2 linked regions of the Hyphomicrobium denitrificans ATCC 51888 genome follow. The protein of the gene in region 2 interacts with the protein of the main gene of each other region in a pairwise test. Links are inferred from orthologs where the notes say so. Each region holds a gene or a part of one and is shown on either strand. Other genes may lie near its edges.

The links.
Region 1: the proteins of eno (region 2) and rpe interact in binary tests that used the Escherichia coli proteins (3 or more experiments, as listed by UniProt). The link is inferred for Hyphomicrobium denitrificans ATCC 51888 from one-to-one orthologs.

The regions. Positions count from the first base shown.
Region 1 is NC_014313.1:3,188,217-3,203,528, forward strand. The notes cover bases 5,172-7,942. They hold rpe (ribulose-phosphate 3-epimerase), read right to left. Parts: upstream 7,008-7,942; coding sequence 6,336-7,007; downstream 5,172-6,335. Other genes in these bases: hrpB (ATP-dependent helicase HrpB), read right to left, coding at 5,172-6,321; HDEN_RS15470 (phosphoribulokinase), read right to left, coding at 7,051-7,926. In the rest of the region: HDEN_RS15440 (ATP-binding response regulator), read left to right, coding at 1-302; HDEN_RS15445 (response regulator transcription factor), read right to left, coding at 306-983; HDEN_RS15450 (DUF2793 domain-containing protein), read right to left, coding at 1,238-2,671; HDEN_RS15455 (NAD-dependent epimerase), read left to right, coding at 2,842-3,846; more of hrpB, read right to left, coding at 3,856-5,171; HDEN_RS15475 (class 1 fructose-bisphosphatase), read right to left, coding at 7,971-9,014; HDEN_RS15480 (proteasome-type protease), read right to left, coding at 9,265-9,996; HDEN_RS15485 (transglutaminase family protein), read right to left, coding at 10,017-10,829; HDEN_RS15490 (alpha-E domain-containing protein), read right to left, coding at 10,840-11,787; HDEN_RS15495 (circularly permuted type 2 ATP-grasp protein), read right to left, coding at 11,795-13,246; HDEN_RS15500 (formate--tetrahydrofolate ligase), read right to left, coding at 13,376-15,052. UniProt on the Escherichia coli protein: Catalyzes the reversible epimerization of D-ribulose 5-phosphate to D-xylulose 5-phosphate.
Region 2 is NC_014313.1:1,793,934-1,809,324, reverse strand. What follows is about bases 7,950-10,799. They hold eno (phosphopyruvate hydratase), read left to right. Parts: upstream 7,950-8,656; coding sequence 8,657-9,943; downstream 9,944-10,799. Other genes in these bases: HDEN_RS08680 (hypothetical protein), read left to right, coding at 10,757-10,799; HDEN_RS08690 (GFA family protein), read right to left, coding at 8,152-8,511; queC (7-cyano-7-deazaguanine synthase QueC), read right to left, coding at 7,950-8,148. Outside these bases: thrS (threonine--tRNA ligase), read left to right, coding at 1-826; HDEN_RS08740 (DUF992 domain-containing protein), read right to left, coding at 823-1,326; HDEN_RS08735 (lysozyme inhibitor LprI family protein), read right to left, coding at 1,512-1,916; HDEN_RS08730 (pirin family protein), read left to right, coding at 2,073-3,008; HDEN_RS17975 (hypothetical protein), read left to right, coding at 3,311-3,604; queF (preQ(1) synthase), read right to left, coding at 3,648-4,106; HDEN_RS08720 (6-pyruvoyl trahydropterin synthase family protein), read right to left, coding at 4,112-4,534; queE (7-carboxy-7-deazaguanine synthase), read right to left, coding at 4,585-5,211; HDEN_RS08710 (radical SAM protein), read right to left, coding at 5,374-6,402; HDEN_RS08705 (PaaI family thioesterase), read left to right, coding at 6,734-7,219; HDEN_RS08700 (hypothetical protein), read right to left, coding at 7,226-7,471; more of queC, read right to left, coding at 7,450-7,949; more of HDEN_RS08680, read left to right, coding at 10,800-11,074; HDEN_RS17760 (ATP-binding protein), read left to right, coding at 11,061-12,860; HDEN_RS08670 (hypothetical protein), read left to right, coding at 13,031-13,579; HDEN_RS08665 (ParA family protein), read left to right, coding at 13,576-14,451; and 2 more genes. UniProt on the Escherichia coli protein: Catalyzes the reversible conversion of 2-phosphoglycerate (2-PG) into phosphoenolpyruvate (PEP). It is essential for the degradation of carbohydrates via glycolysis.

The sequences.
Region 1 (15,312 bases), 1.4 Mb from region 2 along the record:
CGCGTTGGGGGGCGGACGTTCGCCTGGCGCGCGATCTGGACGACGTGAACGAGATCCTGTCCGATTCGGCCTTCACTCCAGCCATCATTCTCGCCGACTATCATCTCGACGGCAGCGTGCTCGGCATCGAGGCAGTCGTGCGGATCCGGCAAGCGTTTGGACGGGCTATCCCAGCGATCCTGATTACCGCCGATCGCACGCAGGCGACTGCGGAGGCGGCAAAGCAGTTCGATTGCGCGCTGCTTCACAAGCCGGTCCGACCGGCCGAGCTGCGGGCACTCATGCAGCATCTTCTAGCGTAAACGTCAGGCCTTATCGTCCGTTTCGCCGAGGACGGCTTCGAAGTCGATCTTCTGCGCCTCGATGACGGCTTGCGTTCGCGACGAGACGTTGAGCTTGCGCAGAATTTCCGAAACGTGCGCCTTGACGGTCGTTTCCTCGATCTGAAGCTCGTGCGCGATCTGCTTGTTGAGCAAGCCTTGGCGCAGCATGCGGAGGACGCTCAACTGCTTCGGCGTCAGCATTTTGAGGCGATGCACGAGATCGCCGCGCGCTTCGGCGTTGGTCGGCGCTTCGGGAGGCTTATAGCCTTTCGGGAGCGTCAACGAGCCTTCCATGACATCCTTCAGCGCGGAGGCGATTTCGGATCGATCGGCGGACTTCGAGATGAATCCGGCGGCGCCGTAGCGCATGACGTCCTGGACGATGCGCGGATCTTCCAGCGCCGACACGACAACGATCGGCAAGCTCGGATGCAGCTTTCTGAGTTCAAGAAGGCCTTCAAAGCCGCGCGTTCCGGGAAGCGCTAGATCAAGCAAGACGATGTCGAACGGGGTCTTGCTTTCCAGAACCTTCTTTGCCGCATCGATCGAAACGGCATCATGGGTTTCGGTGTCGGGACACGCGCCGACGATGGCTCGCTGCAGCGCTTCGACAAAAAGCGGATGGTCATCGACGATCAAGATACGTGCCGGTACGGGCAAATTTCACCTCCAGGGCAACGGGCATTTGCCTTTCAGGGCTTCAGGCCGTGTGCCCACCGTTTTTGCGGGCGGCATTTTCAGGCACTCATGCCCTTTGTGACACGTCCACCAAATTCGACTTTGGTCGTAGATCGGAAGGAACCCGTCGCGCAACGCCCAGGCGACGAATGGCTTAACATTGTGCCCTTTTTCTTCCTCGATGATAACTATGCCGTGTGCATCGGCACGACCGGTCATCGGGAGCCGCTCGCGAATTAGGCGTATTGCCCGCCACTCGACGCCGACCCCGCACTATTACCGGGGAAGAAGTTTGCGCCGCCGCCGAACGTGTTAATGACGCCGTTCAGGGATACGTCGTAGCGCTTGCCCGTTGCGGCACCGGTGAACGTTATGCCGCCTGCGGACACAATGCCGCCCGACGTGACATTGAGAAAAACATTCGACCACGCCGGAGAGCCCGTCAAAGTGACCGCCCCAGGCGTGTAAAATAGCGTTCCGCCCGCCTGTACGAAGATATGACTATATGCACTCCCCGAGATCGCATAAGCGGCCTTGATCGACAGCGTCCCCCCGACAGCAACGACAAAATGGAAAAGCGGGGTCGCGCCGTACTCCATTTTGCCATCGATGATGAGGTGGCACCCGGGCTGAGGAATGTCGACGCACCAACCGCCGGTTGTTCCCAGCTTAAACCCGCGCAGTGTCCATACGGCTCCTGTGTCGAGCGCAATGCATTGACCGCTACTGACGGTCAAAACACAATTTGACGGGGTGGCGACGTCGCCCTCCAAGATCGGCATACCGGAGCCAAGCGTTCGCTTCAGGACAAGATTCTCTGTTCGTGTCCCCGCGCCGCAGTAGATGGTCGCGTTGTAAATCGAGAGGTCAAGAGCGGCGACCGTATCGATCGCCTTTTGAATCGTTTTGAACGCGCCGCCGCTCGTGTTTGCGAGGCCCGTGTTGCTATCCAACCCGTCTGTGCGGACGTAGTAAGCTCGGCCCGCCGTCAATACCTCGCGCGGGCCGCCCATGACGGGGAAGGAAACGCGACCCGTATAGCGGTCAATTTTCAGCGCCTCGATCCATGTTGCGCCGTCTGGACTGACCTTGAAATGAAAATCATCGTCGCCTGCGAGGCCCATTTCGGCGCGACCGGAATAGTTGGTCTGATAGAGCATTGACGCGGTGTCGCCGCTCGCATGCTTGTTGATCTTTTGCTGATGTCCCGCGCCTTCGTTGTCGAAGAGGCTTGCCGGGGATTTCAGAGCCAGACGGTTGGTGGCATCGGCCGTTGTATTGATGCCGGCGTGCGTCAGGTTATCGAATGCATCCGGAAGGTCACCGCCGCCGCTCGATAGCGGAGACCATGCGCCAGCGCGATACACGAGCAGGGCGCTTTCGGCTGCGCACCACGCGAGCCAGCCTTCCTTGGGTACGTAGAACGCCCATGCTCCGTCCTGGAATGCCGCGACCTTGCCATCTTGGCCCGTCCAGCCGCCGGTGGCTGTAGCCGATACGATGTAACGCTCGCCATTGGCGGGCGACCCTGGGGGCGTGGTCAGAGTCCGGCTGGCAACGGAGAGCTGCATCAGGCCATCGATGGCGCGGATGGCCTCGTTGTGCGTCACATGCTTCTGCGCCTGAGCCGGCAGAATATAGGGCAGCGCAAGGTTCGGCGTGTCGTTCATATGCAGTCCAAATCCCAAAGACCTCTCCTCGGTCTTCAAAATACGGCCGCCAGGTAGGCCGGGGATAACTTTTTTCTGGGAAGACGCATTCGCCCGGTGCCACAGCCGAGCGCTCGATTGCGCGCCGGCTCACGACAACCTAAACCCCTGCAGGCAGGAGAACTGATCGCATGAAATTTCTGGTGACAGGGGTTGCGGGCTTCATCGGCTTTCATACGGCCGAGCGATTGCTCGCACGCGGCGATGTCGTCATCGGGGTCGACAACATCAACGATTATTACGATCCGAAGCTTAAAGAAGCGCGCCTCGCAAAGCTCGAAGGACGCAACGGGTTCTCATTTCATCGCCTGAACATCGCCGACGGCGCTGCAATGGCGGCGCTGTTTCAATCGGAACGGCCCGAGAAGGTTATTCACCTCGCGGCACAGGCCGGCGTTCGCTATGGCCAGGAAAATCCGGGCGCGTATATCGAGTCCAATATCGTTGGTACGCAGAGCATTCTCGAAGGCTGCCGGCATAATGACGTCAAGCATCTCGTGCTCGCGTCGTCGAGCTCCGTCTACGGCGCGAACACTGCGATGCCGTTCAGCATTCACGACAACGTCGATCATCCGCTGAGCCTTTATGCGGCGACGAAGAAATCGAACGAACTTACGGCGCACACGTATGCCTACCTCTACCAGCTTCCGGTGACAGCGCTGCGGTTCTTCACGGTGTACGGGCCTTGGGGGCGTCCGGACATGGCGCTGTTCAAATTCACGCGGCAGATTCTTGCAGGCGAGCCGATCGAAGTTTTCAACAACGGCCATCATGCGCGCGATTTCACGTACATCGACGATATCGTCGAGGGCGTGCTGCGGACAGCGGACAAAATCGCGAACCCAAATCCGGACTGGAGCGGCGAGAAGCCCGATCCGGCGACGTCGATGGCGCCCTACCGCGTCTACAATATCGGCAACAACAGTCCGGTCGAGCTGATGGATTTCATCGCCGCGACTGAACGCGCGGTCGGCCGCGAGTCGAAGAAGATTTTCTTGCCGATGCAGCCGGGCGACGTGCCGACGACGTTCGCCGATGTCGACGATCTTGTGCGCGATGTCGGCTTCAAACCGGCGACGCCGCTGGAAGAGGGCATCGCGCGATTTGTTGCGTGGTATCGATCGTATTACGGCTGACGGCGTCGCTTACTTGCCGCGCGGCTTGGCGCGTGACGTCGGTGTCGCGTTCGCCGGATCGTCGGGCCAGACGTGTTTCGGATATTGGCCGCGCATGTCGGCTTTGACGGCCGCCCATGATCCCGCCCAGAAGCCCGGCAGGTCGCGCGTGATCTGGATCGGCCGATGCGCGGGCGACAGCAGATAGAGCGTCAACGGCAAGCGGCCACGCGCAATCGCCGGATGCTCCTTCAATCCGAACAGTTCCTGCACGCGGATGTGCAACGCCGGCGCGGCGGCGCTCTCGTAATCGAGCGCGTGACTGTTTCCGGTCGGAGCTTCGAAATGCGTCGGCGCTTCGGCGTCGAGACGCTGGCGTATCGGCCACGGAAGCACCGAGGTAAGCGCCTGCTCGAGCGTCGACGCGTCGATTTCCGAAACGCGCGTTTTGCCGGACAAAAATGGTTGGAGCCATTCGCCGACGGCTGCGGCAAGCGCAGCGTCCGACAGGTCCGGCCAGCTTTCATCGTTGGCGCGTAGAAATCCGACGCGGTTACGCAATTGAAGCTGCGCCTTTGACCACGGCAGATTTCCGATGCCGAGTTGCGCGACGCCGTTTGCGAGGACAGGCGCCGAGTCTTCGTCCGGACGGACGGGGCGCGACTCGCTTCGGAGTTCGATCGCGCCGAGGCGGCGGACGCTGCGGGCTTTGACCGAACGGGAGTCACGGTCGAATGTCAGCGCGTCGTCGCTCGCGATGCGATCTCCGGCGAAGACCGAAACTTCCGCTTCGTCCGTTGCCGTGGCCAGCATGATCCGCGTTGCAGCGGCACGGCCCTGCAATTCAGCGACGACCAGATAAGGCGCGCCCGCGAGCGGATGGGCCGTATCGAGCAAACCGGCGCGACCGTTGGCCAGCAGAAAGCTGCCGCGCTTGCCGCGATTTTTCGCGATCCGTTCCGGATAGGCGAGGGCGAGCAATTCAGCAGGCGATAGCGTGTCGCCTTTCGCGCTCGTCGTAGCCGCACGCGCCCACTGACGGGCGAGCGCCCGCATGTCTTGGGAGCGACGCGAGCGGTCACGGCGGAAATTTTCAAGCCGCGTCGCGATATCGAGATCGTTGCCGCCGATGCCGCGTTCGACGAGGACGGCCGCAAGCTCGGCGGCGTCCTCAGCCGCGCCGCGCTCTCCAGCCTTCAACAGCATACGCGCCAAACGCGGCGGCAATGGCAGCGCGCGGAGCCGCCGGCCCTCCTGTGTGATGTGTCCTTCGGCGTCGAGCGCGCCGATGGCTTGCAGTCCGGATCGCGCGGCTGACAGCGCGCCCTCGCTTGGCGGATCGAGCCAGGCAAGCGATCGCGGGTCATTCGTGCCCCATTCGGCGCAATCGAGAAGCAGGCTCGAAAGATCGGCGACGCGGATTTCGGGCTCTGCGAACGGCACGAGGCCCTGCGTCTCGGGTTCATCCCACAGGCGATAACAAATGCCGGGTTCGGTTCGGCCAGCACGTCCTCGGCGCTGATCGGCGGACGCGCGCGACACGCGCACGGTTTCGAGCCGCGTCACGCCCACATCCGGTTCGAAGCGCGGGACGCGCGCTAAGCCGCTGTCGATGACGACGCGCACGCCTTCGATCGTGATCGATGTTTCGGCGATCGATGTCGCGAGCACGATTTTGCGGTGCCCGGCATTCGCGGGCGATATCGCACGGTCCTGTGTCGCTGGATCAAGGGCGCCATAGAGCGGTGCGATGTCGATCGTCTCGGGAAGATCGAGCGCGCGCAGACGTTCGGCAACGCGCGTGATCTCGCCCTGGCCCGGCAGAAAGACCAGGATTGATCCCGTGTCGCGTTCGAGCGCGCGACGAACCGCATCGACAACGTCGTCCTCGATACGTTGTGCGCGACGTCCGATATGGCGCGTCTCGATCGGGAATGTGCGGCCGTCGCTGGCGATGACCGGCGCGTCGCCCAGCAGCTTCGCAACGCGCGAAGCTTCAAGCGTTGCCGACATCACCAGTATCTTCAAGTCTGGACGCAACGCGCCGCGCGTGTCGAGCGCCAGGGCCAAGCCGAGATCGGCATCCAGCGAGCGCTCATGGAATTCGTCGAACAGAACGGCGGCGACGCCTGAAAGCTCCGGATCGTCGAGGATCATGCGCGTGAAGACGCCTTCGGTCACTACCTCGATGGCGACGTTGGCGCTCGTCTTCGATGCGAGCCGTGCTCTGAGGCCGACCCGATCTCCAAGGCGTGTGCCGAGCGTGGCCGCAAGCCGTTCAGCAGCGGCGCGCGCGGCGATCCTGCGCGGTTCGAGAACGACGATCTTGCCGCCGTCGCGCCAGGGCTCATCGAGCAGCGCCAGCGGCACGCGCGTCGTCTTACCAGCGCCGGGCGCCGCAACGAGCACACCGGTTCCGTGCGTGCGGAGCGCATTGCGCACGTCACCGAGAACGGCATCGATCGGCAGCGGCGCGGAGACTATCGGACCGGCCATGATGGAAAGATTTGTTAGACGGACTTCGTCGCGTTGCGGATCGCGGCGATGTTGGTGGCGTAACTCTTCTCAGATCCGCCCTTGAACACGGCGGACCCGGCGACGAGGACGTTGGCTCCGGCTTTGACGACTTCGGGTGCGGTTTCGGGCGTGACACCGCCGTCGACCTCGATGTCGATCGGGCGCGCGCCGACCATCGCCTTCACACGCCGGATCTTTTCGAGCGCCGACGGAATGAAGGACTGGCCGCCGAAACCCGGATTGACCGACATCAGCAAAATGAGATCGATGCGGTCGAGGCAATACTCGATGACGTTTTCCGGCGTCGAGGGATTGAGCGAGACGCCCGCCTTTTTGCCAAGCGCGCGGATCGCCTGCAGCGAGCGATCGAGGTGCGGACCGGCTTCGGCGTGCACGGTGATGATGTCGGCTCCGGCGGCTGCGAAGTCGGCGAGATAGGGATCGGCGGGCGCGATCATCAGGTGCACGTCGAAAATCTTTTTCGATGCGCCGCGCACGGCTTTGATGATCGGGGCGCCGAACGTGATGTTGGGAACGAAGTGGCCGTCCATCACATCGCAATGAATCCAGTCGGCTCCGGCCGCGTCGACGGCGCGGATTTCGTCGGCGAGCTTGCCGAAGTCGGCCGACAGGATGGACGGAGCGATCAAAACGGGGCGGGTCACGGATAACCTTCCAATCTTCGTTCTTGTCTTCGTGCGGGCTGCATCAAAGCGCGCGACGGCGGCGCTCAACGAGCTGCAAAATGAGGGGCGTCAGAATGAGCTGCATCGCCAGATCGAGCTTGCTGCCCGGAATGACGATGGAGTTGGCGCGGGACATAAAGCTATCGTGCAGCATCGACAAGAGATAGGCGAAATCAATCCCGCGCGGTTCCTTGAACCGGATGATCACCATCGATTCGTCAGGCGTCGGAATCCAGCGTGCAATGAAGGGATTGGACGTATCGACGGTCGGGATGCGCTGGAAGTTGATGTCCGTATGGGCGAACTGCGAGCAAATGTATTCCACGTAGTCCGGCATACGGCGCAGGATGGCCTGCGTGACGTCCTCGGTCGTGTAGCCGCGCTCGGACCGATCGCGCTGGATCTTTTGAATCCACTCGAGATTGATGACCGGCACCACGCCGATTTTCAGATCGGCATAACGTGCCACGTCGACCTGGTCGGTCACGATTGCACCGTGCAGACCTTCGTAGAGCAGCAGATCGCTGTCGGGCTCTAAGTGCGTCCAAGGCGAAAACGTGCCGATGGCAGCACCGCTCGTCCGTTCATCCTCGGCGTTGTGCGAATAGACGCGCGTTTTGCCGGTTCCGGTTTCGCCGTAGGTGCGGAACAGCTGCTCGAGCTCTTCCAGCAAATTGGCTTCGGCGCCGAAGTGGCTGAAGTGGTGGTTGCCGCGTTCGGCGGCCGCCTTCATCGCCGCGTCCATATCCTCGCGATTGTAGCGATGGAAGGCGTCGCCCTGGATGAACGCCGCTTTCACCTGCTCGCGGCGAAAAATGTATTCGAAGGTATGGCGCACTGACGATGTGCCAGCGCCCGACGAGCCGGTGACCGAGATGATGGGATGCTTGATTGACATCGGCGGAGTTCAAACCGTCATTGCAGGGGAAGGGATGGACGCGATCATGGTAGCGCCCGGAACAAACCGCGGCGTCCGAAAAGCGGCGAGCGATCGCCTTTGAATTCCTGGCCGCTGTAAATGCGCACCACACGATCGACCTCGTAGCGCGAGCCGCAAATCAGCGGCGTTCTTTGATGCAGCGACGACGGGACGACATCGAGCACGCGATCGCGGCCGGTCGTCGCCTTGCCGCCTGCCTGTTCGATCAGCCAGCTGAACGGATTGGCTTCGTAGATCAGACGAATGCGGCCCTGATGGAAGCCTTTGCGCCGGTCTCCGGGATAAAGATAAATGCCGCCGCGCGTCAGAATGCGTAAGATGTCGGCAACGGGTGAGCCCGTCCAACGCATATTGAAATCGTGGCCGCATGGTCCGTTGGCGCCGTTCTCGCAATCGTGGATGTAGATGCGGATCGGATCGTCCCAGTGACGCGCGTTCGATGAGTTGATCGCGTACTCGGTCGTTTCGGCCGCCATCTCGACATTACGCGATGTCATGTGGAACGTGTTGGTGCTGCGGTCGAGCGTGAAGATCTGGGTTCCGAGGCCGACGGTCAGGACCAGCGCCGTGTGCGGTCCGTAGACGACGAAGCCCGCCGCAAGCTGATGCGATCCGGGCCGCAGGAATGCCGCTTCGCCGACGGATGCCGGATGACGCGGCAGGATTGAAAAGATCGTCCCGAACGACACGTTGGCGTCGACGTTGGAAGAGCCGTCGAGCGGATCCGTGGCAACCAGCAGAGGCGCGTCGGGATTCAAGGTGATCGGGTGCTCCGATTCCTCCGAGGCCAACGCTGCGACCGGCGCGGCCTTCAGCGCCTCGGCGATCATGCCGTTCGTCAGGAGATCGATTTCTTTCTGTTCGTCGAACTCGCCCGCCTTCGAAACGATCTGACCTAGCCTGCCGCCAAGTGACCCGCGCGCAACCAGCTCGGAAATCCGAATGCTCGTCTCGGCCAAGGCCATCACGGTGTCCGCGACCTGGCTGCGCGTACGACCTTCCAACGTCCAGTCCGACAGATAGTCTTTGAGCGTCGTGAGACCCATCGCACTCCTTCCGGCAAACCCACTGCCGCGCAGCGTTCGCGTATCTAATCCTACTTACGTCGGAGAAGCGAGCGAACAAGCGCATTCGATGTGCATAGACAAGTGCGTTTAGAGTTTTGCGCGGGTGCGAAACAGGGGGCGATTGACCGCGCGACGCCGTATCAATCGCAGGCATCGTAGCCGTTGGAACTGCACGTTAATCATTCGCGGAGAGGCAGGGCGAGCGGTGGCCCTCGCGAGGGCCCGAAGGTTAGACCTTGAACTCGTCGATGGTCGTCACGGCCTGCCGCAGCGCCTCCGACCAGGCATTCGACAGTTTACGGAAGTATGCGTCGTCCGGGCCGATGCGGATTTCGCGCGTAATGTCGAGGGCGTCGCGTTCATAGACGACGAGGTCGATCGGCATGCCGACGGAGAGATTGGACCGGAGCGTGGAGTCGAACGAGAGCAGAACGATTTTCGCGGCTTCGCCGAGGCGCATGTCGGCGCGGGCGACGCGATCGAGGATCGGTTTACCGTACTTGTGCTCGCCGATTTGGAAGAACGGCGTGTCGCTGGTCGACTCGATGAAGTTGCCTTCCGGATAGACCTGGAAAAGTCGCGGCTTTTCACCCTCGATCTGACCACCGAAAATGAAATGCGTATTGAAGCCGACCCGAGCCGCCTCCAGCGCGGCGCCGTCGATACGGCGGGCCTCGCGTATCGCATCGCCGACGATGCGCGCCGCCCGGTACATGTTTGCAACGTTGTAGAGATTGGGCACGTTCGATTCTTCGTCGTCGAGCCGCTCGTTCAAAAGGTTGACGACCGTTTGCGTGACGGCAAGGTTGCCGGCGCTCAACAGAACGAAGACGCGATTGCCGGGCTTTCGCCAGATCTGCATCTTGCGATACTGCGCGATGTTATCGAACCCCGCATTCGTTCGCGTGTCAGAGGCAAATACCAAACCCCGCTCGAGATTGAGCGCCACGGCATACGTCATTCGTCGTCTCCGGCCAGCAGCTACTGCTGTTGACTGATCTGCTGCTGAACTTCAACGATCACGTCAAGCCTTTCCTCGGCGATGCCGTGACGCATGCCGCGGATTGGTGCTGCGAACGTCGCGTCGAGGCCGGCGGCGAGCCGAACGTAAAGCTCCGTTGGGCAGACGCCGTTGGCCGGGTCGAAGCCGACCCAGCCGAGGTCTTCGATCCAAACTTCCGCCCAGGCATGATTGGCCTCTGCAGGCTCGTCGCCGCCGCTCATAAGGTAGCCGCTGACGTAACGCGCCGGGATGCCCAGCGAGCGCACCGCGGAAATGAAGACGTGCGCGTGGTCCTGGCAGACGCCCGCACCATCGCGCAAGGCGTCGGCCGCCGTGGTGTGGCTGTTCGTTGCTCCGGTCCTATAATCAATGGCTTTGCGGACGGCGGTCATCAGCTCATGCATGCCGTTCACGCCGGCGGCCGCATTCGTTCCGCTTGCGAGGCTGCGGATGGCATCATCGGCTGCCGTCTTTGCGGTCTGGCGGCGATAGACCGTCAACGGTGCGATCTCCTTGAGGCCGCGAACGATGCCGGCGCAATCCTCGGTTTCCACGACGCCTTTCGCGATGATGAGCGATTCGGCTTGCCGGCCGACGCAGCTCGCAAGATGCACGACGTTTCCGAAGCCGTCGCGAAACGCGTGAGCGGCATCGATGCCCGGCGCAATGATCCGCCAGTCGACAACGCGCTGACCTAGGAACGACGGCGGCGTCAGCCGGAGCGCCATGATCGAGTAGTTCGTCGCTTCGCTGTACGTATAGCGCGAAACATGGCCAATCGAGATGCGCATGGTGCAGGCCTCAATCGATGAAATGATAAGCGGCAGAGATTTCGTTGCCGAGCCTGCTGTTGCGACCGATGAAGTCCTGAACGAATTCATGCAACCCGGACTGGAACACGGTTTCGATATCGGCTTCGAGCAACAGGTCGCGCGTTGCCTCGACGGTTGCGTGGCATTCGTGGCGCGCGCCATAAAGCGCGGCGAGATCACGGAGCGCGACGGTCAATTCATCGTAACAGGCGCGCAGCGAACGCGGCATCTGCCGATTGAGAATCATGAAGTCGGCGATCTTCGGCGGGCGGTATTGATCCTTGAACACCCAACGATAGCTGCGATGCGCCGAAACCGAGCGCAGCAATACCGACCATTGAAAATTATCCGTTCCGCTTCCGACCATCTCGCTCGATGGAAGGAGGTGATAGTATTTGACGTCGAGAATGCGCGCGGAGCTATCGGCGCGCTCGATAAAGGTGCCGATCTGGCTGAAGTAAAAGGTGTCGTTGCGCAGGATCGTGTTCAGCATCGCGCCGCGATAGAGCGCCGAACGGGCACGCACCCAGTCCAGCAGCTCCGGCAACGAGTTCGACGTGATCGTCGCGGGTTTGATGGCCTGGAACTCGAGCCACGAACTGTTCAGACTCTCCCACATCTCACGCGTTAGCGACGTTCTCTGCGCGCGTCCGTTGCGGCGCGCGCTCGCGAGACACGCCGCGATGCTCGACGGGTTCGACGTATCGAACAACATGTAGTCGATGACTTTGCGCGAGACGAGATCGCCATGGCGCAGCATGTATCCCTGCATGCAGCCCGCGCTTTCGAGCGTCGATCGCCACTCCTCGTGAAAGCCTTCGCCTTCGCGCGGCAGAAGCACGATGCGGTAACCGACCTCCAGCAGACGCGCTATGTTTTCGGCACGCTCGATGTAACGGGAGAGCCAATAGAGATCATTTGCAGTTCGTCCAAGCATGCGCGCGTTATTCCTGAAGCACCCACGTATCCTTCGTGCCGCCTCCCTGACTGGAGTTGACGACGAGAGAGCCTTTCTTCAAAGCCACGCGCGTCAAGCCGCCAGGGATCAGGCGCACACGATCGCCGACGAGCACGAACGGCCGCAAGTCGAGATGACGAGGCGACACGGCGGAGCCCGAGAGCGTCGGGCCTGTCGACAACGCGAGCGTCGGCTGCGCGATATAGTTGCAGGGATTGGCGAGAATTTTTGCGCGGAACGCGTCGATCTCTTCCATCGTCGAACGCGGGCCGACGAGCATTCCGTATCCGCCGGAGCCATGAACTTCCTTGACGACGAGTTCAGGCAAGCGGGACAAGACGTACTTCAGGCTTTCCGGATCTCGGCAATTGTAAGTCTCGACGTTGCCGAGGATCGGGGGCTTGCCGGTATAGAATTCGATGATCGCGGGAATATAGCTGTAGATCGCCTTATCGTCGGCGATGCCCGCGCCCGGCGCGTTGACGATCGTCACGCGGCCTGAACGATAAACGTCGAACAGTCCCGGAACGCCAAGGAGCGAGGAGGGATCGAACACCAACGGATCGAGAAACGTATCGTCGATACGGCGATAAAGAACGTCGACGCGCTTCAAGCCCTCGGTCGTCTTCATGCGAAGCAGGCCGTCGATCACGATGAGATCGCTGCTCTCGACGAGCTCGATGCCCATCTGGTCGGCGAGGAATGAATGTTCGAAATAGGCGCTATTGAAAATGCCGGGCGTCAGCAGCGCGACATTCGGCTCCGCATCGAGGTTGCTCGGCGCGACGCTTTCGAGCGTCTTCATCAGCGCATCGGGATAGTTTTCGACGGGGCGCACGCGGTTGCGGCTGAAGAGATCGGGGAAGAGATGCATCATCGTCTCCCGGTTCTCGATCATGTAGGAGACGCCCGACGGTGTCCGCGTGTTGTCCTCCAGCACAAGGAACTCGTCTTCATTTGTGCGCACGAGATCGATGCCGATGATATGGCTGTAGACGCTTCGCGGCGGATCGACGCCAATCATTTCCGGCTGGAAGGCGGCGTTCTGAATCACCAGCTCCTCCGGAACGATGCCCGCCCGCAAGATGTCCTGGCGATGATAGATATCGTATAGAAATGCGTTCAGCGCCCTGACGCGCTGCTCGATTCCCAATTCAAGCTTGCGCCATTCCTCGCCCGAGATGATGCGCGGAAAAATGTCGAACGGAATGAGGCGTTCGGCGGCGGCCTCATCGCCGTAGACTGCGAAGGTGATGCCCGAACGGCGAAACAGGATTTCAGCTTCAGCGGTTTTCTGACTCAGCGTGTTCATGTGCTGAACACCCAGCCATTCGACGAAGGCGCGATAGGGCGCGCGCACCTCGCCGCCAAAGCCGTTCATTTCGTCGAACGCTGTGCGCACGAGTTGCCCTCCTTCGCGATCTCCTTTCGGGCACATCGCAAAGTCTGGGCCAGATTGAAAAAATGCCGCGAAGACTGCGTGATGACAGTCTTCGCGGCATTGAATTGCCGAGCAACTACGCAAGCTGCTCAATTCAGCGGCAGCACAGTGCCGCCGATACGCGACCTAGAACAGGCCCTGGATGAGGCCCTTGTCGTCGAGGCGGATCGAGTCGGCGGAGGGGACCTTCGGCAAGCCGGGCATGGTCATGATCTCGCCGGTCACGACGACGATGAACTCGGCGCCGGCCGCGAGCCGCAGTTCGCGGATCGGCACGATATGGCCGGTCGGCGCGCCGCGCTTATTGGGATCGGTCGAGAACGAGTACTGCGTCTTCGCCATGCAGACCGGGAAGTGTCCGAAGCCCGCCGCCTCGAAGTCCTTGAACTGCGTCTCGACGCTCGCGTCGCAGGCGATGTCGGCGGCGCGATAGATTTCGGTCGCGATCGTCTTCACCTTGTCGCGCAGCTTCATCTCGGCCGGGTACAGCGGCTTGAAGTTCGCCTTGCCCTCGTCGATGACCTTGACGACGTGGTGCGCCAAGTCTTCCGTGCCCTTGCCGCCGTCCGACCAGTGCGTGCACAGGAACGCCTTCGTGCCCATGCTTTCGGCGGCCTTCTGCACTTCCGCGATCTCGGCGTCGGTGTCGGTGACGAACTTGTTCACCGCCACGACCGCTGGAACGCCGAACTTGTTGACGTTCTCAATGTGGCGCTTGAGGTTCTCGCAGCCCTTGGCCACCGCCGCGGCGTTCTCGGCTTTGAGATCATCCTTGGCGACGCCGCCGTGCATCTTGAGCGCGCGCACCGTCGCGACGATGACGACCGCCGACGGCGCGATGCCCGCCTTGCGGCACTTGATGTCGAAGAACTTCTCGGCGCCGAGGTCGGCGCCGAAGCCGGCTTCGGTCACGACGTAGTCGGCAAGCTTCAGAGCCGTCGTCGTCGCGAGCACCGAGTTGCAACCGTGCGCGATGTTGGCGAACGGACCGCCGTGGATGAACACAGGGTTGTTCTCAAGCGTCTGCACGAGGTTCGGCTGCAGCGCGTCCTTCAGCAATACCGTCATGGCGCCGTCGGCTTTCAGATCGCGGGCGCGGACCGGCTTCTTGTCACGCGTGTAGGCGACGATGATGTTGCCGAGGCGAGTTTCGAGATCCTTCAGGTCCTTCGCCAGGCAGAGGATCGCCATGACTTCCGAGGCGACGGTGATGTCGAAGCCATCCTCGCGCGGGAAGCCGTTCGAGACGCCGCCCAGCGAGTTGACGATCGAGCGCAGCGCGCGGTCGTTCATGTCGAGGACGCGCTTCCAGCCGACGCGGCGCTGGTCGATGCCGAGGGCGTTGCCCCAATAGATGTGGTTGTCGATCAGCGCGGAAAGCAGGTTGTGGGCGCTGGTGATGGCGTGGAAGTCGCCGGTGAAATGCAGGTTGATGTCTTCCATCGGCACGACCTGGGCGTAACCGCCGCCGGCCGCGCCGCCCTTCATGCCGAAGCACGGTCCGAGCGACGGCTCGCGCAGCGCCATGATCGCCTTCTTGCCGATGCGGTTCAGACCGTCGCCGAGGCCGACCGTCGTCGTCGTCTTGCCTTCGCCCGCAGGCGTCGGGCTGATCGCCGTCACGAGGATCAGGTGGCCGTTCTTGTTGCCTTGAACTTTATTGATGAAATCGGAGGAGACTTTTGCCTTCGTCCAGCCATACGGGATCAGCGCGTCTCCGGGGATGCCGATTTTGGCAGCAACATCCACAATCGGCTTTGTTTTGGCTTCGCGCGCAACTTCGATATCGGACTTCACGGCCACAGGCTCTTCCTCCAAGGAACTAATAATTCGCGAAACTAATTTTCACGATCCCGGCATTGGTTTTCGGGCGGCGGATATTGGACTGCGGCGCGCATTGCGCCAAGGACCTGCGTCCAAAAATCCGATATAGCTAAAAGGCTATTCGTTGGCCGATATCACGCGATGAGCCTGATTTCCCGCGGATCCGGCGCATAAGCCGCGCTTATGAACACAGTCACGTTTTTGCATGCTGTTTTTCGCACGCAAAATTCCGCCGATTT
Region 2 (15,391 bases):
GCTGCGCGTGCGCCACTTCACCCAGGACGACGCGCACATCTTCCTGACCGAAGATCAGATCATGGAGGAATGCCTTAAGATCAACGATCTGATGCTCTCGATCTACAAGGACTTCGGCTTCGAGGAGATCGTCATCAAGCTTTCGACCCGGCCCGAGAAACGCGTCGGCGCGGACGAGCTTTGGGACAAAGCCGAGAAGGCGCTGGGAGACGTGCTCGACGAGGTCAAGCGGCGTTCGAACGGCCTGATCAAGACCGAAATCCAGCCGGGCGAGGGCGCGTTCTATGGTCCGAAGCTCGAATACGTTTTGAAGGACGCCATCGGCCGCGACTGGCAGTGCGGCACGACTCAGGTCGACTTCAACCTCGCCGGACGCCTTGGCGCGTTCTACATCGACGAGCACTCGGAAAAGAAAACGCCGGTGATGGTCCACCGCGCGATGTTCGGGTCGCTCGAACGCTTCACCGGCATTCTGATCGAGAACTTCGCCGGACATTTCCCGCTGTGGCTCGCGCCGCTGCAGATCGTCGTCGCGCCCATCGTCTCGGACGCTAACGACTACGCCAACGAGGTCGCTCAAAAGGCGAAGGCGCTGGGCCTGCGCGTCGAGACCGATCTTCGCAACGAGAAGATCAATTACAAGGTGCGCGAGCACTCGCTGGCGAAAGTTCCGGTGCTGCTCGTCGTCGGCAAGCGCGAAGCGGAAGAGCGGAAAGTTTCGGTCCGCCGCCTCGGCTCACAGGATCAGACCGTGATGAGCCTCGACGACGCTCTGAAATCCCTCGCCGCCGAAGCTATCCCGCCGGATTTGCGTACGAGCGCTTAGCCGCGCTCCAGCGTCAGTCCGGCGACGCCGGCGGAGAGGTTGAGGCCCGTCTGGCCTTCGACGCTGATGGGCTGCAGAACGATCGATTTGCCGGAGCCGCCGATAAGCGCGTTCGCATTGGCGCCGATGCCGACGGCTACGCCTGCGGTAACCCCGCCGTAGCCGCCTTCAAGCGCGCCTTCCGCGACGTCGACCGTCGTGCCGAGAACGGTCCACACCAGCGTGCTTTCGCCCGTGAAGCCGATATCGACGCCGATCTTCGTGATCGTCGCCATGTACGGATGCCGGCGCGCGCTGACGGCTGTCGTGAACACGCAGCGCATCTGTTCTTTAGAGCCGAGGATGAGGCCGACCCCGCCGTGGCCTTTGCACTTCAACGTGCCGAGCGTGATCTTCGGTGCAGCCGCAGCGGGCTTTGCCTCGATGCTGGCGGCCGCAACGACCGCGACGGCGGCTGCGAGAATGGAGGACGTTGTGGCGAGCGACGGCTTCATGGACATGTGTCTCCTTTGACCGGCCAACAGTCAGTGAGTGCCATCACTCACCTTGGCAGCGGTCTGACGATAAGGCCTCGTTTAAAGTGGCAATAACGTCGGATCGGTGGCGGTGACGGCGCTTGCGGTGGAGTTTTCCCCTCCACGGTTGCCGATCTATCGCGGGGCGGGGAGCCTGTCCTTCGAACCGGTCAATGCTCTTCGTAGCGGTCTTTGAGTTCTTTCGTCCGCTCTTGCGTCTTGGCCGTCATGCATTCGAGGCTGGCCGCGGCCGTCCCTGTACCGCCGCTCCATTCCTGGGCGATCAGGTCCTTGCAGTCGGCGTCGCGAAAGGCGAGCCAGGCACGTTGCGACACGCGTAGCGCCTCTTCGAAACTCGCGGAGTCATAGGGCTTATCGAGCTTGCGTTCTTTGATGAACGCGACAGCATTGGCATACGCGACGTTCAAATCCTTGTCGGCCGCCTTGAAATCCTTCTCCGCGCAGAAGTTCATTTCGACGGTGGACGAGGCGTTCTCGCAGTCGATCTTCTGCGCGTACGCAGAGAGTGGAGCGAGGGGCAGCAGGAGAACGATCGTGGCGATCAGGCGTTTCATGGGAATGGTTCCAAACGTGGCCTACGCCTTTTACTCATCCCACGCATGCGCAGGAAGCGCAGAACCGATATGAAAACGTAATAAGATGAACGCCGGAACTTACCGCGATTTGCCGACAGCCGCCTTCATCTGGTTGGCGGGCAGGAAGGAGTACCGATGAGCTGGCTGACCGACAACGATCCCATCCCGGGCGACGCCAAGTCGTGCGACGCGATCGAGCACGTCATCATTCCACGCGCCCACGACCTCGGCGGGTTCGAGGTGCGCCGCGCGTTGCCGTCGGCAAAACGGCAGATGGTCGGCCCCTTCATTTTCTTCGATCAGATGGGTCCGGCACAGTTCCTCGCCGGTCGCGGTATCGACGTCCGCCCGCATCCGCATATCGGGCTCTCGACCGTCACCTACCTGTTCGATGGCGAGATCATGCATCGCGACAGTCTTGGATCGGCCTTGGCGATCCGGCCGGGCGAGGTCAACCTGATGACGGCCGGACGCGGCATCGTTCATTCCGAACGAACCGGACTGGAACGGCGTACCGACGGCCAGAACCTTTTCGGCATTCAAGCTTGGATGGCCTTGCCGAAGTCGCACGAGGAAACCGCTCCGGCGTTCGCGCATCATGCGGTCGATGAACTTCCGCGCTTTGAAGGCGAGGGCAAACGCGTTCGCCTCGTCGTCGGATCGCTGTATGGCGCGACGTCGCCTGCGAGCTTTCCGCACGACTGCTTTTATGCCGAAGCGGTCCTCGCGCCGGGTTCGATTCTGCCGCTCGATCCCGGCTATGATGAGCGCGCCGTCTACGTCGTGGCGGGCCGCATCGATATCGCGGGCGAGTCGTTCGAGAGCGGTCAGCTTCTGGTCTTCAAGCCCGGCGACCGCATCTCCATCTTGGCGGAATCGAATGCCCGCCTGATGCTTTTAGGCGGTGAACCGATGGATGGTCCGCGCCATATCTGGTGGAATTTCGTGTCGAGTTCGAAGGAGCGCATCAACGAAGCGCGGAACGATTGGCGGCAAGCCAAGTTTGATATTGTTCCCGGCGATGAACAGGAATTCATCCCACTCCCCGAGGATCGTGCGCCGCCAGTTTAATTTGCTTCTCAGAAAATTATCTATCTGCCGGCGCACCTATCGCTTCAAGTCGCAGATACGTTCAGCTGTCGTTCAACCGCGCGTCACAAAGACGGGATCTTTGTCGGCGATACGAAAGACCGACGGATGACGCCCGTTGATGAGTTCAACAAACATGTTCTCGGGCGTCTCCTAGAACACAACCTGCAGCGCAAACCGTGCTGCGGCGTTCAACAGAAGCGGAGTTGTTCGCTGCGCAACGAGCATTCGAATTGAAGCTCGGCGGACAAAATCTTACGACACACTCAGCTTAGGAGAATTCGATGCGTAAACTATTTTTGGCAGTCGCCTTCGCATTAGGCTTCGGCTTTGCCGCCACCGGCTCGCAAGCTGCCACGATCGGCAGCAACGTCTCGGCTCTGCAGTCGAGCGCGAAGGCCGGCAACTCGCTGGTGGAGAAAACACAGTACCGCCGTCGCCATTGGCGCCATCGCCATAACTGGCGTCATCGCGGGTATGCTCGCCCGTGGGGTTACAGCTACCGTCGTTACGGCTGGCGTAACAACTACTATCGCCCCCACTACCGTCATCACCGTCATCACCGCTACTACAGATAATCTGTAGCGATTGATCCGTACGGATTTATGCGGAGGACGAGGCTCAGCCTCGTCCTCTGTACGTTTGGACGCCTTGATCGGGAAGCCAGACATCTTTGGGAAGCGTGCCCGTCTGCCAAAATACGTCGATCGGAATGCCGCCGCGCGGATACCAGTATCCCCCGATCCTGAGATAATGCGGTTCGATCAGCGCCGCGATGCGCTTACCGATCGCCACGGTGCAATCCTCGTGAAATGCCCCATGATTGCGAAACGACGCGAGATAGAGCTTCAGCGATTTGCTCTCGACGAGCCACGCATTCGGAACGTAGTCGATGACCAGATGCGCGAAGTCCGGCTGACCCGTCACCGGACATAACGACGTGAACTCGGGCGCCGTAAATCTCGCCGCGTAATGCGTGTCGGCGTGCGGATTTGCGACGCGTTCGAGCTCCGCTTCGTCCGGATCGCGCGGCAGACTGACATTGCGGCCAAGCTGTTTCACCTGCGGCTTGCGAGCCATCGTCGTTACTCCGCCGCGAGTTGAGTTGAGCGCGAAGGCCCGCGATAAACGCAGCCCTCATTGCAGCTGTCGCGATGCACTTCGACTTGAACGAGACCCGGCACGCGGTTCGATAAGCGGTTCCAGATCCACATTGCGATGCGTTCGAGCGTCGGTGCGCTCAAGCCTTCGATGTCGTTCAGCATGCGGTGATCGAGGTCTTCCTCTGTCTCGCGCAATGCCGACGACAGCTCATCGAAATGGAAGATGTAGCCCGTGTCGCGGCCGGGCTCGCCCTCGACGACGACGCGAGCGCGGAACGAGTGCCCGTGCACGCGCGCATTCGGCGTGCCCGGCGCTGCGGAGGGCAGAAAGTGCGCCGCCTCGAACCTGAAGTCTTTGTAGATCTGCATCGCGCTGAAATAGGGGATTTCGCCGGGCCGCGCCACCCCGCGCGGTCGGCCGCGTTCGCGGCAAGCTGGCGCGGAAAGGCGTTAAATTAAGGAATTCCGAGCAGTTTATGGGTCTGAAGCGATAGCCGCCACCCAGGGTTCGCTTTGCAATAAGCGACGGCCGCCTGCGTGTTGGCTTCGCGCGTCGCCCCGTCCATCGGTTGCAGAAAACGGGTTTGGAAGGCGAGATCGGCATAGTCCGCCGGATCGACACCCTCCTGCGGATAGACCAGCTTCAACTCGTGGCCGTGCTTCTGCTGAAGTTGCGAACCGGCTTTCGGCGACACGCAGATCCAGTCGATCGTCTCGAGCACGGGCAGCGTGCCGTTCGTTTCGATGGCGATCGTGAAGCCGCGCGCGTGCAGGGCGTCGACCAGTTCCTGGTCGACTTGCAGCATGGGTTCGCCGCCCGTCAGAACGACAAGCATGTCACCATCGGAACCGCACGCGGCCCGGCACGCCCGCGCCAGATCGTCTGCCGTTCGGAAGCGCCCGCCGCCCTCGCCATCGGTGCCGACGAAGTCCGTATCGCAGAACTGGCAGACGGCCTTGGCGCGGTCGACCTCGCGGCCGGTCCACAGGTTGCAGCCCGCGAAGCGACAGAAAACCGCCGGCCGCCCGGCGTTCGTGCCTTCGCCCTGCAGCGTGTAGAAAATTTCTTTGACGGCATACATGGCGCGATACCTGGAGTGCTTCCGGAAAAGTGGGAACCGGTTTTCCGACCAGAAGCACGACAACACTAGGAGCTAGAGCCTTTCCGCGGTTCCCTCGGAAAGGCTCTAGGGCCGCCGTGTGCCAAGTCAAGTTAAGGTCGCAGGCTTCGAGACCACCGAGGCTTAGCGCAGTTGCGGAGCCGCCGAGCCGATATCCCGGCCAAGACCGCGAACGAACTGCTCGATGTGCCCCATGCGGCTGACCAGCGATACCCGATCCGTCACCGGAATGACGGTCTCTCCCGGCTGGGCCTTCACTCTGCCCTGGCGCATGGAGACGGACGCGCCGAGCACCTGATTGCCGCCGCCCGCGGCATACCAGAGCGGGATGTCGTCGGGGCTGTTGCCGGCGGCGAGGCCAAGGTCGACATGCGGCATCAGGAGGCGCGCCACCGCAACGAGGCGTGCGACCTCCCAGGGCGAGCAGCGCGGGTGGTCCTCCCATGACGTGCCTCGATAAGGCATGAAGCGCGAGAAGCGCAGATGATAGAGTCGAGGGAATTGCAGCAGCCAATAGAGATGGTCGATCCGGTCCGCCTCGCTTTCGCCGAGACCGACGAGGATCATGCTGCGCACGGGCATCCCCTCGTCCTGACACATCTCGATCAATGCCTTCCTGGCGTCCAGGCTGTCGCCAGGTTTTGCCTTGGCGAAGATCTCGGGATTGAACGTTTCCAGCGAACTCGTAATGCTGGCGACGCCGAGCTGCTTTAACCGCCGCACGCCGTTTCGCGTCAGCGATGGCCCGAGATTGATTTCGATCTCGATCGACGAGACGTCGCGGATCGCATTGACGGCTTCGCAGAGTTCGTTGTCGTAGCCTGCGAGATCGGTGCCGCCGGAAAGATGCAGATGACGGATTCCGAGGTCTTCGATCGCCTTCACCGACGCAACCAGCTCATCGAGCGGAAACGACTTGACCGTGAAATAAGTGCAGTATGTGCAGAGCGGCTCGACCCGGCAGGGCATCATCGACGAGATACCGGCCGACCACCACAGCGTTTTGCCCATCGTCTCGTCGCGGATCTTCGACGCGGCGGCGAAGAGCTGCAACGCGAGCGCCGGTTCGCGCGAACGCTGCAACAGTTGCAACGCAAGCTCCTTCGGAGGGTCAGGCCTCGTCACCTGTGCGATCAGTTCGGAAAAATCCATTGCGTTTCCTGCAAATGCGGCGCGGCGCCGCCGTCGGCCCAGCGTCAAATTTCCAAATGGCTATATCGCTGGAGAGCGTGTCGGCGAGCATAGCCGGATCGTTCGCAACGCCATTTGCGAGGAATCAAAGCCGACGAGATGGGTTGTCTCACCTCGGCTGCCGCGATTCTGGCCCACGGCGCTTTGCTTCAGCGGTATGAAGCGTGTGGACCTGCGGTTCCTTTGCCCGGGCCAAGTTAAGGGTGGACACGAAGCACCGGAGCCGTGAATCTCGCGCTGCGTATCCGCTGCCGGTTGCGCGTTTTTCCTAAGCAAGCCATGAACGGCCGCCATGACAGCAAGCCAGCCCCCCGACGTTTCGACAGTCATTGTTAGCCCCGAGTTGCTCGCCTCGATGACGGGCCTCGAATACTTGCAGAAAATGCAGCGCGGCGAGTTGCCGGGCATGCCGATCGCGAAGACGCTCGGCCTAGAACTCGCCGAGGTGGAGCAGGGGCGCGCCGTGTTCGTCTCGACACCCGTGTTCGAGCACTACAATGCGATCGGTACCGTGCACGCCGGATATACCGCGACGCTGCTAGACTCGTGCATGGCCTGCGCCGTGCTCTCCGCGCTGCCCAAGGGCACCGGTTTTACGACAATGGAATTCAAGGTCTCGTTGTTGCGCCCTGTGACGAAGGAAACCGGCATCGTCCGCGCCGAAGGAACGCTGTTGAGCCGAGGTCGGCGCGGCGCGGCGGCGGAAGGCCGCCTGACGGATGCCAACGGCAAACTGCTCGCGCACGCCACGACGACGTGCCTCATCTTCGAGTTCTGATTTCTCTCAGGCGAGCGACGCAAGAAGTGCGCGCAACTCGTCGCCGGTTTCGCTGAAATCCTCGAACCGCCGCCCCGCCTTGACGTACCAGTAGCGGCTGTTGTTTGGATCGCCTTCGATCTTGTGCAGGCAGGCGTGCAGCCAGCAGAAGTCCGGATCGCTCTCGCTCTGCTGCGCGATGGCGTGTGCGCCCTCCCAATCGCCATTGAGCGCCAACTCGACGCCGCGCTTCAGGTCGTCCGAGCCTGCCATTCATTCCATCCCTTGGCGCGAAGCTCGCAAGCCGGACAAGTTCCGCAACCATATCCCCACGCATGGCGATGCGAACGATCGCCGAGATAGCACGTGTGCGTATCTTCGACGATCAGATCGACAAGGGCTTTCCCGCCGAGCTTGTCCGCGAGATCCCACGTCGCCGCCTTGTCGATGAACATCAGCGGTGTCTCGATTTCGAGATGCGTATCGAGCCCGAGCGACAGCGCTTGCGCCAGCGCTTGGACGGTCGCATTCCGGCAATCTGGGTAGCCGGAAAAATCCGTCTCGCACATGCCGCCGACGAGCGTCCCGATGCCCCGGCGATACGCCAGTGCCGCCGCGTAGGTGAGAAACAAGAGATTGCGCCCTGGAACGAACGTTGTTGGCAACCCCGTCGCGGCGAAGGTGATCTCGGTTTCGCGCGTCAGCGCCGTGTCGCTGATGCTCTGCAGCGCCGGAAGATCGAGCACGGCGTCGTCGCCGAGCTTCGATCCGCCGCTGAGGTTCGCAAGCTTGGACCGGATGACCGGCCGCTGCGCCAGTTCGACGGCATGGCGCTGGCCATAGGTGAACCCGACGGTTTCGACACGTTCGTAGCGGTCGAGCGCCCAGGCGAGACAAACGGTCGAATCCTGGCCGCCTGAAAAAAGGACGAGGGCAGACGTTTGGGGCACGGTCTAGAGACTTCTTCCGTCGAATTGGGTTGGCGTCATTGCAGTGACATCGACGCCGTCGAGACAGCGCACGTTGACGGCGACCATTGGGCCTCCGTTCGGATTGTCGCCCTCCGCGAACGAAGCAACGCCGCAGGTCGAGCAAAACAGGTGATGAATGATATGCTTGTTGAACTGGTAGTCCGTCAGCGCCTCACGGCCCGACAACAGCCGAAACTTGGCGAGTGGCACGAATGTCAGGATCGATCCGCGCTTCTGGCAAATGGAACAGTTGCAGGTGACCAGGCTTGCAAGATCCGATTCGACCTCGTAGCGAACCAGGCCACAGTGGCAGCCGCCCGTCCAGGTTTTCGCTTCCGCCATACGCTCCGCCTTTCAGTTAACTAGCCGTTCGGGTAGGGAGACATCGCCCGGCAGGACTTTGCTCCTGTAGTAATAGAGTTTACAACCCAGGCGCAAATTCTCTGGTCCCGCCCGGGCCGACCAACGCCAAAATTTAGGAACTCTCATGACCGCCATCGTCGATATCATCGGCCGCGAAATTCTGGACAGCCGTGGCAACCCGACGGTCGAGGTCGATGTGCTCCTCGAAGATGGAGCCGAGGGCCGCGCCGCCGTCCCGTCCGGAGCGTCGACCGGTGCGCACGAGGCGATCGAGCTTCGCGACGGAGATAAGGACCGCTATTTCGGCAAGGGTGTACTGAAAGCCGTCGACGCCGTGAACGGCGAAATCTTCGATGCGTTGGCTGGCATGGACGCCGAGGATCAGCGCGGCATCGACGCGGCGCTGATCAAGCTCGACGGAACGGCGAACAAGAGCCGCCTCGGCGCCAACGCGATTTTGGGCGTATCGCTTGCGGCCGCCAAGGCTGCCGCGATCTCCAACAACCTGCCGCTCTATCGCTATCTCGGCGGCGTCAACGCGCACGTTCTCCCCGTGCCGATGATGAACATCATCAACGGCGGCGCGCACGCCGACAATCCGATCGACATTCAGGAATTCATGATCATGCCGATCGCGGCAGAGACATGCGCCGATGCGATCCGGATCGGCGCTGAAGTCTTCCACACGCTGAAGAAGAATTTGAAGGATGCCGGTCACTCGACGTCGGTCGGTGACGAAGGCGGCTTCGCGCCGAACCTGAAGAGCGCCGAAGAAGCTCTGTCGTTCATCGTCAAGTCGATCGAAAAGGCCGGCTACAAGCCGGGCGAGGACGTGGCTCTGGCGCTCGACTGCGCGTCGACCGAATACTTCAAGAACGGCAAGTACGAGCTGGCGGGTGAGGGAAAGACGCTCGATAGCGCGGGCAACGCCAAATATCTCGAAAACCTCGTCAACAAATTCCCGATCATTTCGATCGAGGACGGCATGGCGGAAGACGACTGGGCCGGCTGGAAGCTGCTGACGGAGCTTCTTGGAAACCGCTGCCAGCTCGTCGGCGACGATCTCTTCGTGACCAACACGAAGCGCCTCGCGGACGGCATCGCGAAATCGACTGCGAACTCCATTCTCGTGAAGGTCAACCAGATCGGTTCGCTCTCCGAAACGCTCGACGCCGTCAGCATGGCGCAGCGTGCAGGCTACACCGCGGTGATGTCGCATCGTTCCGGTGAAACAGAAGACTCGACGATTGCCGATCTTGCGGTTGCGACGAACTGCGGTCAGATCAAGACGGGCTCGCTGTCGCGTTCCGACAGACTCGCGAAATACAACCAGCTGATCCGCATTGAAGAAGAGCTGGGCGACGTCGCAGTTTACGCCGGACGTTCCATTCTGCGTGGTGCTGCCGCGTAAGAAGAAGGCCGCAAAAAAGACATCTCGCGGAACCAGGATCGTCGAGGGCGCGTTTGCGCTTCGACGACGGAACGGAACGGGGATGTTGTGGGTCAGTCAAGCGTAAAGCCCCGGAGTTCGAGCGCTCTCTCACAAAAACGAACGCTCTTCAAAAAACGCGCGCGCAGTTTCGCGGCGTCAAAACGGCGCGTGTTGTCATCTGCGGTCGCGCGCCGCCCGGCTCCCGTTGCAAATCGGGAGGAACAGAGTTCACCACTGCCTCAGACTTCTGCATTGCCGTATGAATACGGTCCGCGTCCGAGAACGCTCGTCACGCGTGTCGTCGTGCGCGGTATCCGTCTTACGTCGGACGCCACTGTTCTCCTGCTGGCATCGCCATTCTTCGCCGTTTGGTACACGGTTCGGGTCGGACGGAAATTGATTGAGACCCGGCACCCAGGCTCCGATAAACTAGTCGCCAGGCGGAACAAATCCTGACGACATCCGCCCGCCGATCGTGTGCGTGGCCCCGCATTTACGATCATAGCTAACAATTCATTTCACATCGTCAGCACCTGAAAAACGCCTCGAATAATGGGGCTTGCCGCGATCGTATGGCCGCGTTGTAACGCCGGAACAAAGGCTCCAGCCTGCGACTTTAGGGCAGGAAGCGATGGCTCGTCGCCGGCGACCGCGTGCGGATTAATTCAGGGGTAAGACAGGATACCCCAATATAGCGCTAGATTTGTAACCCGATGAATTTTTGATCGAGACATGCCTGTATTTGGCGGAACATCTACAGCAACCCTCATCGATACTCGACGATTGTCGGATATGCGAAAGTCGATCGGTACGTCTGCAGCGCTCGATATCATTGGCGACTTTCAGGACGTGCTGCGCGACCGGCTGTACGAATTCGAGAAATGCAAGGACGCGTCACCTGCTGCGCAGTTCAAGGTTCTTCATGATCTCTCGACGACTGCTGAAACGCTTGGCCTTCTAGAGCTTGCGCTTGCCAGCGAGCGATTGGTCTATCAGCTCCGGTACGATCCAGATGCGCCGTATGACTCTGACCTTTCAGCAGCCGTCGTCGATGCCGGTGGCCGCGCAATTCATGCTATCGAAGATTATCTGCGCCATGCATCTCATTAGGCTCCGCGTCTACAAAGAGCAGATGACGAGCATCGCGCGCACAACGACGTTCGCGATGATCGGGTACGCGATCAACGCCGTGATTGCGTTCATCGCGTTCGTGGGCGCTATTCCTTTCGGCTGGCTACTTGTCTGGACCATCTGTTCGTTGACGATATGCACCGGCATTGGCCTGCAGACGTACGCGAGAAAGTTTGAGACGAAATCGAAGCGGCGAAACGTGCACAGCGCAAATATCGCGCTCGTTTACGCCTTTTTGCTTTCGTTGCCTTGGGCGGTGCTCGCTGTGACCTGGCTTGGTTGGCTCGATGATAACCGCCAGATCATTCTGATTGCGCTGACCGTTGGAATGGCGGCGAGCGGGAGTTTGCTGTTGATGCCGGTACCGGCGGCAGCGGCGGTCTCGGCGATCACGATCCTCGCGCCTTTGATCGTCAAATGGGGGCTCCTCGGAGCGGAAAAGAATTTCATTCTCGCCGCCCTCGCGGCAAGCTTCCTCGCGTTCCTGTTGTTTTTGATCGCGATCGGCGGACGCATGTTCCTCGAACGTCTGCACGCGCTCGATCAAATCCGGGTTTCCGAGGCCGAGGCGAAGATGGCGCGCGAAGAGGCCGAGCGCGCGACCAGCGCCAAGTCCGAATTCTTCGCGACCATGAGCCACGAAATCCGCACGCCTCTGAACAGCATCATCGGCTACACGAGCCTGGTGCTCGCGCGGCAAGGTCTCAGTCGCGAAGACACCAATGATCTGTCCATCGTGCGAGACGCGGGCAAGGCGCTGCTCGCGATCGTCAACGATATCCTTGATTTCTCGGCGATCGAGGCGGGCCGGCTGAAGTTCATAAAAAGCAGCGTCACGCTTCCGCCGCTGATCGAAGGCTGCGTCGCGCTTTTCTTCGCCGAAGGGCGCGAAAAGGGTTTGGTCATTCGTTCTGAAATAGACCCCGATCTCCATGATCTGACGTTCACGGCCGACGCTCATCGCCTCCGGCAGGTGCTGCTCAATCTCGTGAACAATGCCGTCAAGTTCACGTCGGAGGGATCGGTCGTGGTCGGCGCCAAGATTCTCGACAGGGAAGAGAACTCGGCAAACGTTCGCTTTTTCGTGCGTGACACGGGGCCCGGCATTCGCGCCGACCTGATACCGAACCTGTTCCAGAGATTCAGCCAACTCGATAATGGCCGCGACCGTCGCGGCGGCTCGGGTCTGGGACTTGCGATATGCAGAAGCATCGTCCAGGCCAACGGCGGCAAAATCGATATCGAAAGCCATGAGGGCGAGGGTTCGACGTTCTGGTTCGAGGTCCCGCTGGAGATTGCCGCACGCGATCGCGATGCGCAGCAGGACGCAATCGATGCCGGCGGAGCCGAGCCGCGCCCGCTGAAGGTTCTCGTCGTCGACGATGTCGAACCGAACAGAAAACTCGCATCCGCGGTGCTGAGACGGGCCGGCCACGACGTCATCACCGCAGCCAGCGGCCCTGAAGCGATCGCACGCGTCGAGGATGACTCATTCGATGTCGTGCTGATGGACGTTCAGATGCCAGGGATGGACGGCCTCGCAGCCACGCGTGCGATCGGTCGCCTGACGCCGAAGCACACGCTTCCCCCCGTCATCGGCATGACGGCGAACGCTTTCCCGTCGGACGTCGAGAACTGCATGGCGGCAGGCATGGCCGCTCATGTGGCAAAGCCATTCGATTTCGGCGAATTGCTGCGCATGGTGACGACGGTCGCCAAGCGCGGTAATGCCGAAGCCGCTGCCGGCGCAGTCGCGCGATCGTGAGCGGCACGACGCCGAGGTGCGCTATTCCGCACCGCTTGATCTTTGATTGGCTGGCCTCGACCCGCCAGTGATTTGCGTGTCACACAAACACCCGGCCGCGCGGTCTATGCGCTGGCGTTCGCGCCGTTCACTCCCTATGGTTGCGGCGGAATTTGTTGGGGGCGTAGCGCATGCTCGAGCGTGATCTGTACGAGCCCGTATACAACTATCTTGAACTCCGTTTCCGCGATCGCCTGCAACCGGCCCGCGGCGATCTTCGTCACATCACAGCGATCACGGCAAACACCGGCGGCAACGCGACGGGCATCTGGTCGAAGCCCGACCTTTGCATCATCAGCCTCTCCCGCCAGAAATATGGATTGAGCTGGCAGATCGATCTGCACGGCTTTGAAGTGAAGCCGCAAGGCGCGTGTTCCGTTCAGTCCGTGCACGAGGCGTTGAACCATACCTCGCTTGTCAATTTCACGCATCTCGTCTGGCACGTCGGCGACTGGAATGAATCCCGCGCCGACTGCTCAACCATTCTGTCGCGATGTTCCCATTACGGCGTCGGCTTGATCACGTTCAGCACGCCGGGCGATCTCACGTCCTACGTTTTGCATCTGCCCGCGCGCCGCCATGAACCGTCGTCCGATGCTTTCGACGAGTTTGTCGAAACACGCCTGTCACAGGACGACCGAACGAAACTGCTCAGCTGGATCACGGAATTGCGGCGATGAGCATTTTCGTGGCGGTCGCGAACCCGAAGGGCGGCGTCGGCAAGTCTCTGACGACGATGATGCTCGCCGATGGGCTTGCGCTGACATTTGGCGCGCGCATCCTCGTCATCGATGCCGATCCCCAAGCCGGAGTTTCGAAAGCATTGCTTAGCATTGGCGCCGAGCAGGAGCTGAAATCGCGGCAGATCGGACTCGGCGCCATTCTGAAGTCTTTTCATAAAGGCGATAGCATTCGTCTCGCGGGACATCGCGTTGCTGCCGGAGATCTGATCGAGCTTCGCGGCCGCCAGCCGGGGCTCATCGACATCATCCCGTCGAACCACGAGCTGCTCGGCACGCTCCCAGAATTCGAGCATGCCGTGCGCAAGAAGCGGCGCAAGGATCGTCTCGACGTTCTGCTTTCGAACGCGCTGCGTGCCGAGCTGTATCAGATCGAGTCCAACTACGATGTCGTCCTGATCGATTGTCCGGCTGGGCCCGGCGTCCTCGGGCTTGCCGGTTTGCGATTGGCGCAGCACATCGTCATGCCGACGAGCCTGGAGACGAACGCCTATTCGACGCTGACGGATTTCTTGCGATTCATTCTCGCGGACGACCTCGGCCTCGCGTCTCGCGTGCGCGTGCATCCGCTGATCACGCAGTATCATGCGACGAACACCACGCAGCGCGAGATGCTTCATCACATTCGGCAAGGGCTGTATGAGCTGAACGCGATCCCGCGTCCGGTCCCTTATTCGACAGCGCTTCAGAACGCTGCGACGCATCCCGGCGCAGGCAATTTTCGTTCCGCGCGAGAGAAATACGGCAACGCACTTCCCGATCTCGTCGCGGTGACGAAAGCCGTGGCGGAAAGACTGAGCGCGAACCAGTGAGGGTACAGTGAGCAAATCAGTTTCACCCGGCGAAGCTCTCGAACGCATCTTCGAGGTCATTCGGGAGGAGGCGGTCGCCAATCCGACGTTTGCAAAGCGGCTGCTCGACGCGGCCGGCGTGACTGTCGTCTTCTCGGGTCCCGATGCAGCGAAAGTCGCCGATCCCATTCTCGCCGCGGCGCGCGCCGAATATGCGGATTTTAGGGAAAGCTTCATCGGCTTCACGGAAAAGGATCTGAAGAGCTTGCTGAAAGGCTTTGCGTTGGCGACCGACGAGCAGATCAAAAGCGTGAAGACGAAGCCGAAGCAGAGCGGCCTCGTCGATCTGATGTGGGAAGGCGCGAAACGCAAACTCGACGAGCGCCGGGTCAAATAAATTCTTGCGTCGATGTCCTGCAGCAGGACACGATCGCCGCAGTTCAACAGGGGGACTGGATGAAAACGCGCTTCACGTTCTTGGCCGCCGCGACGCTTCTTGGATGGGCGTCTGCGAGCGCCGCACAGGCAGGCGATTTGCCATTTAATCTTTTGAACGGGTCGTGGGGCGGCGGAGGCGATCTGATCTATACCAGCGGCCCGCCCGACAAGCTTAGCTGCCTCGGCTATTATAGAAGCGCGGACGGCGGCAAATCGCTCGGCATCGCGTTACGCTGCACCGGCCAGCCGGACAAGATCGAGTTTCGCAGCAAGCTCGCATATGCGGACGGAAAGCTGTCGGGCACGTGGGAGGAACGCACGAATAACGCCACCGGCAATGCATCGGGCACGATCAGCGACAATGCGCTGCGCGTGGACTTCGGCGGCAGTCTGGAGGGAACGGTCTCGATTGCGTTCTCGGCATCGCAGCAGTCGATCAACATCACCATTTCGACGGCCGGTTCCGAGCTCAAAGGCGCAAAGGTCAGTCTTAATCGGCGCTGATCCGCGCAGCAGAGATAGG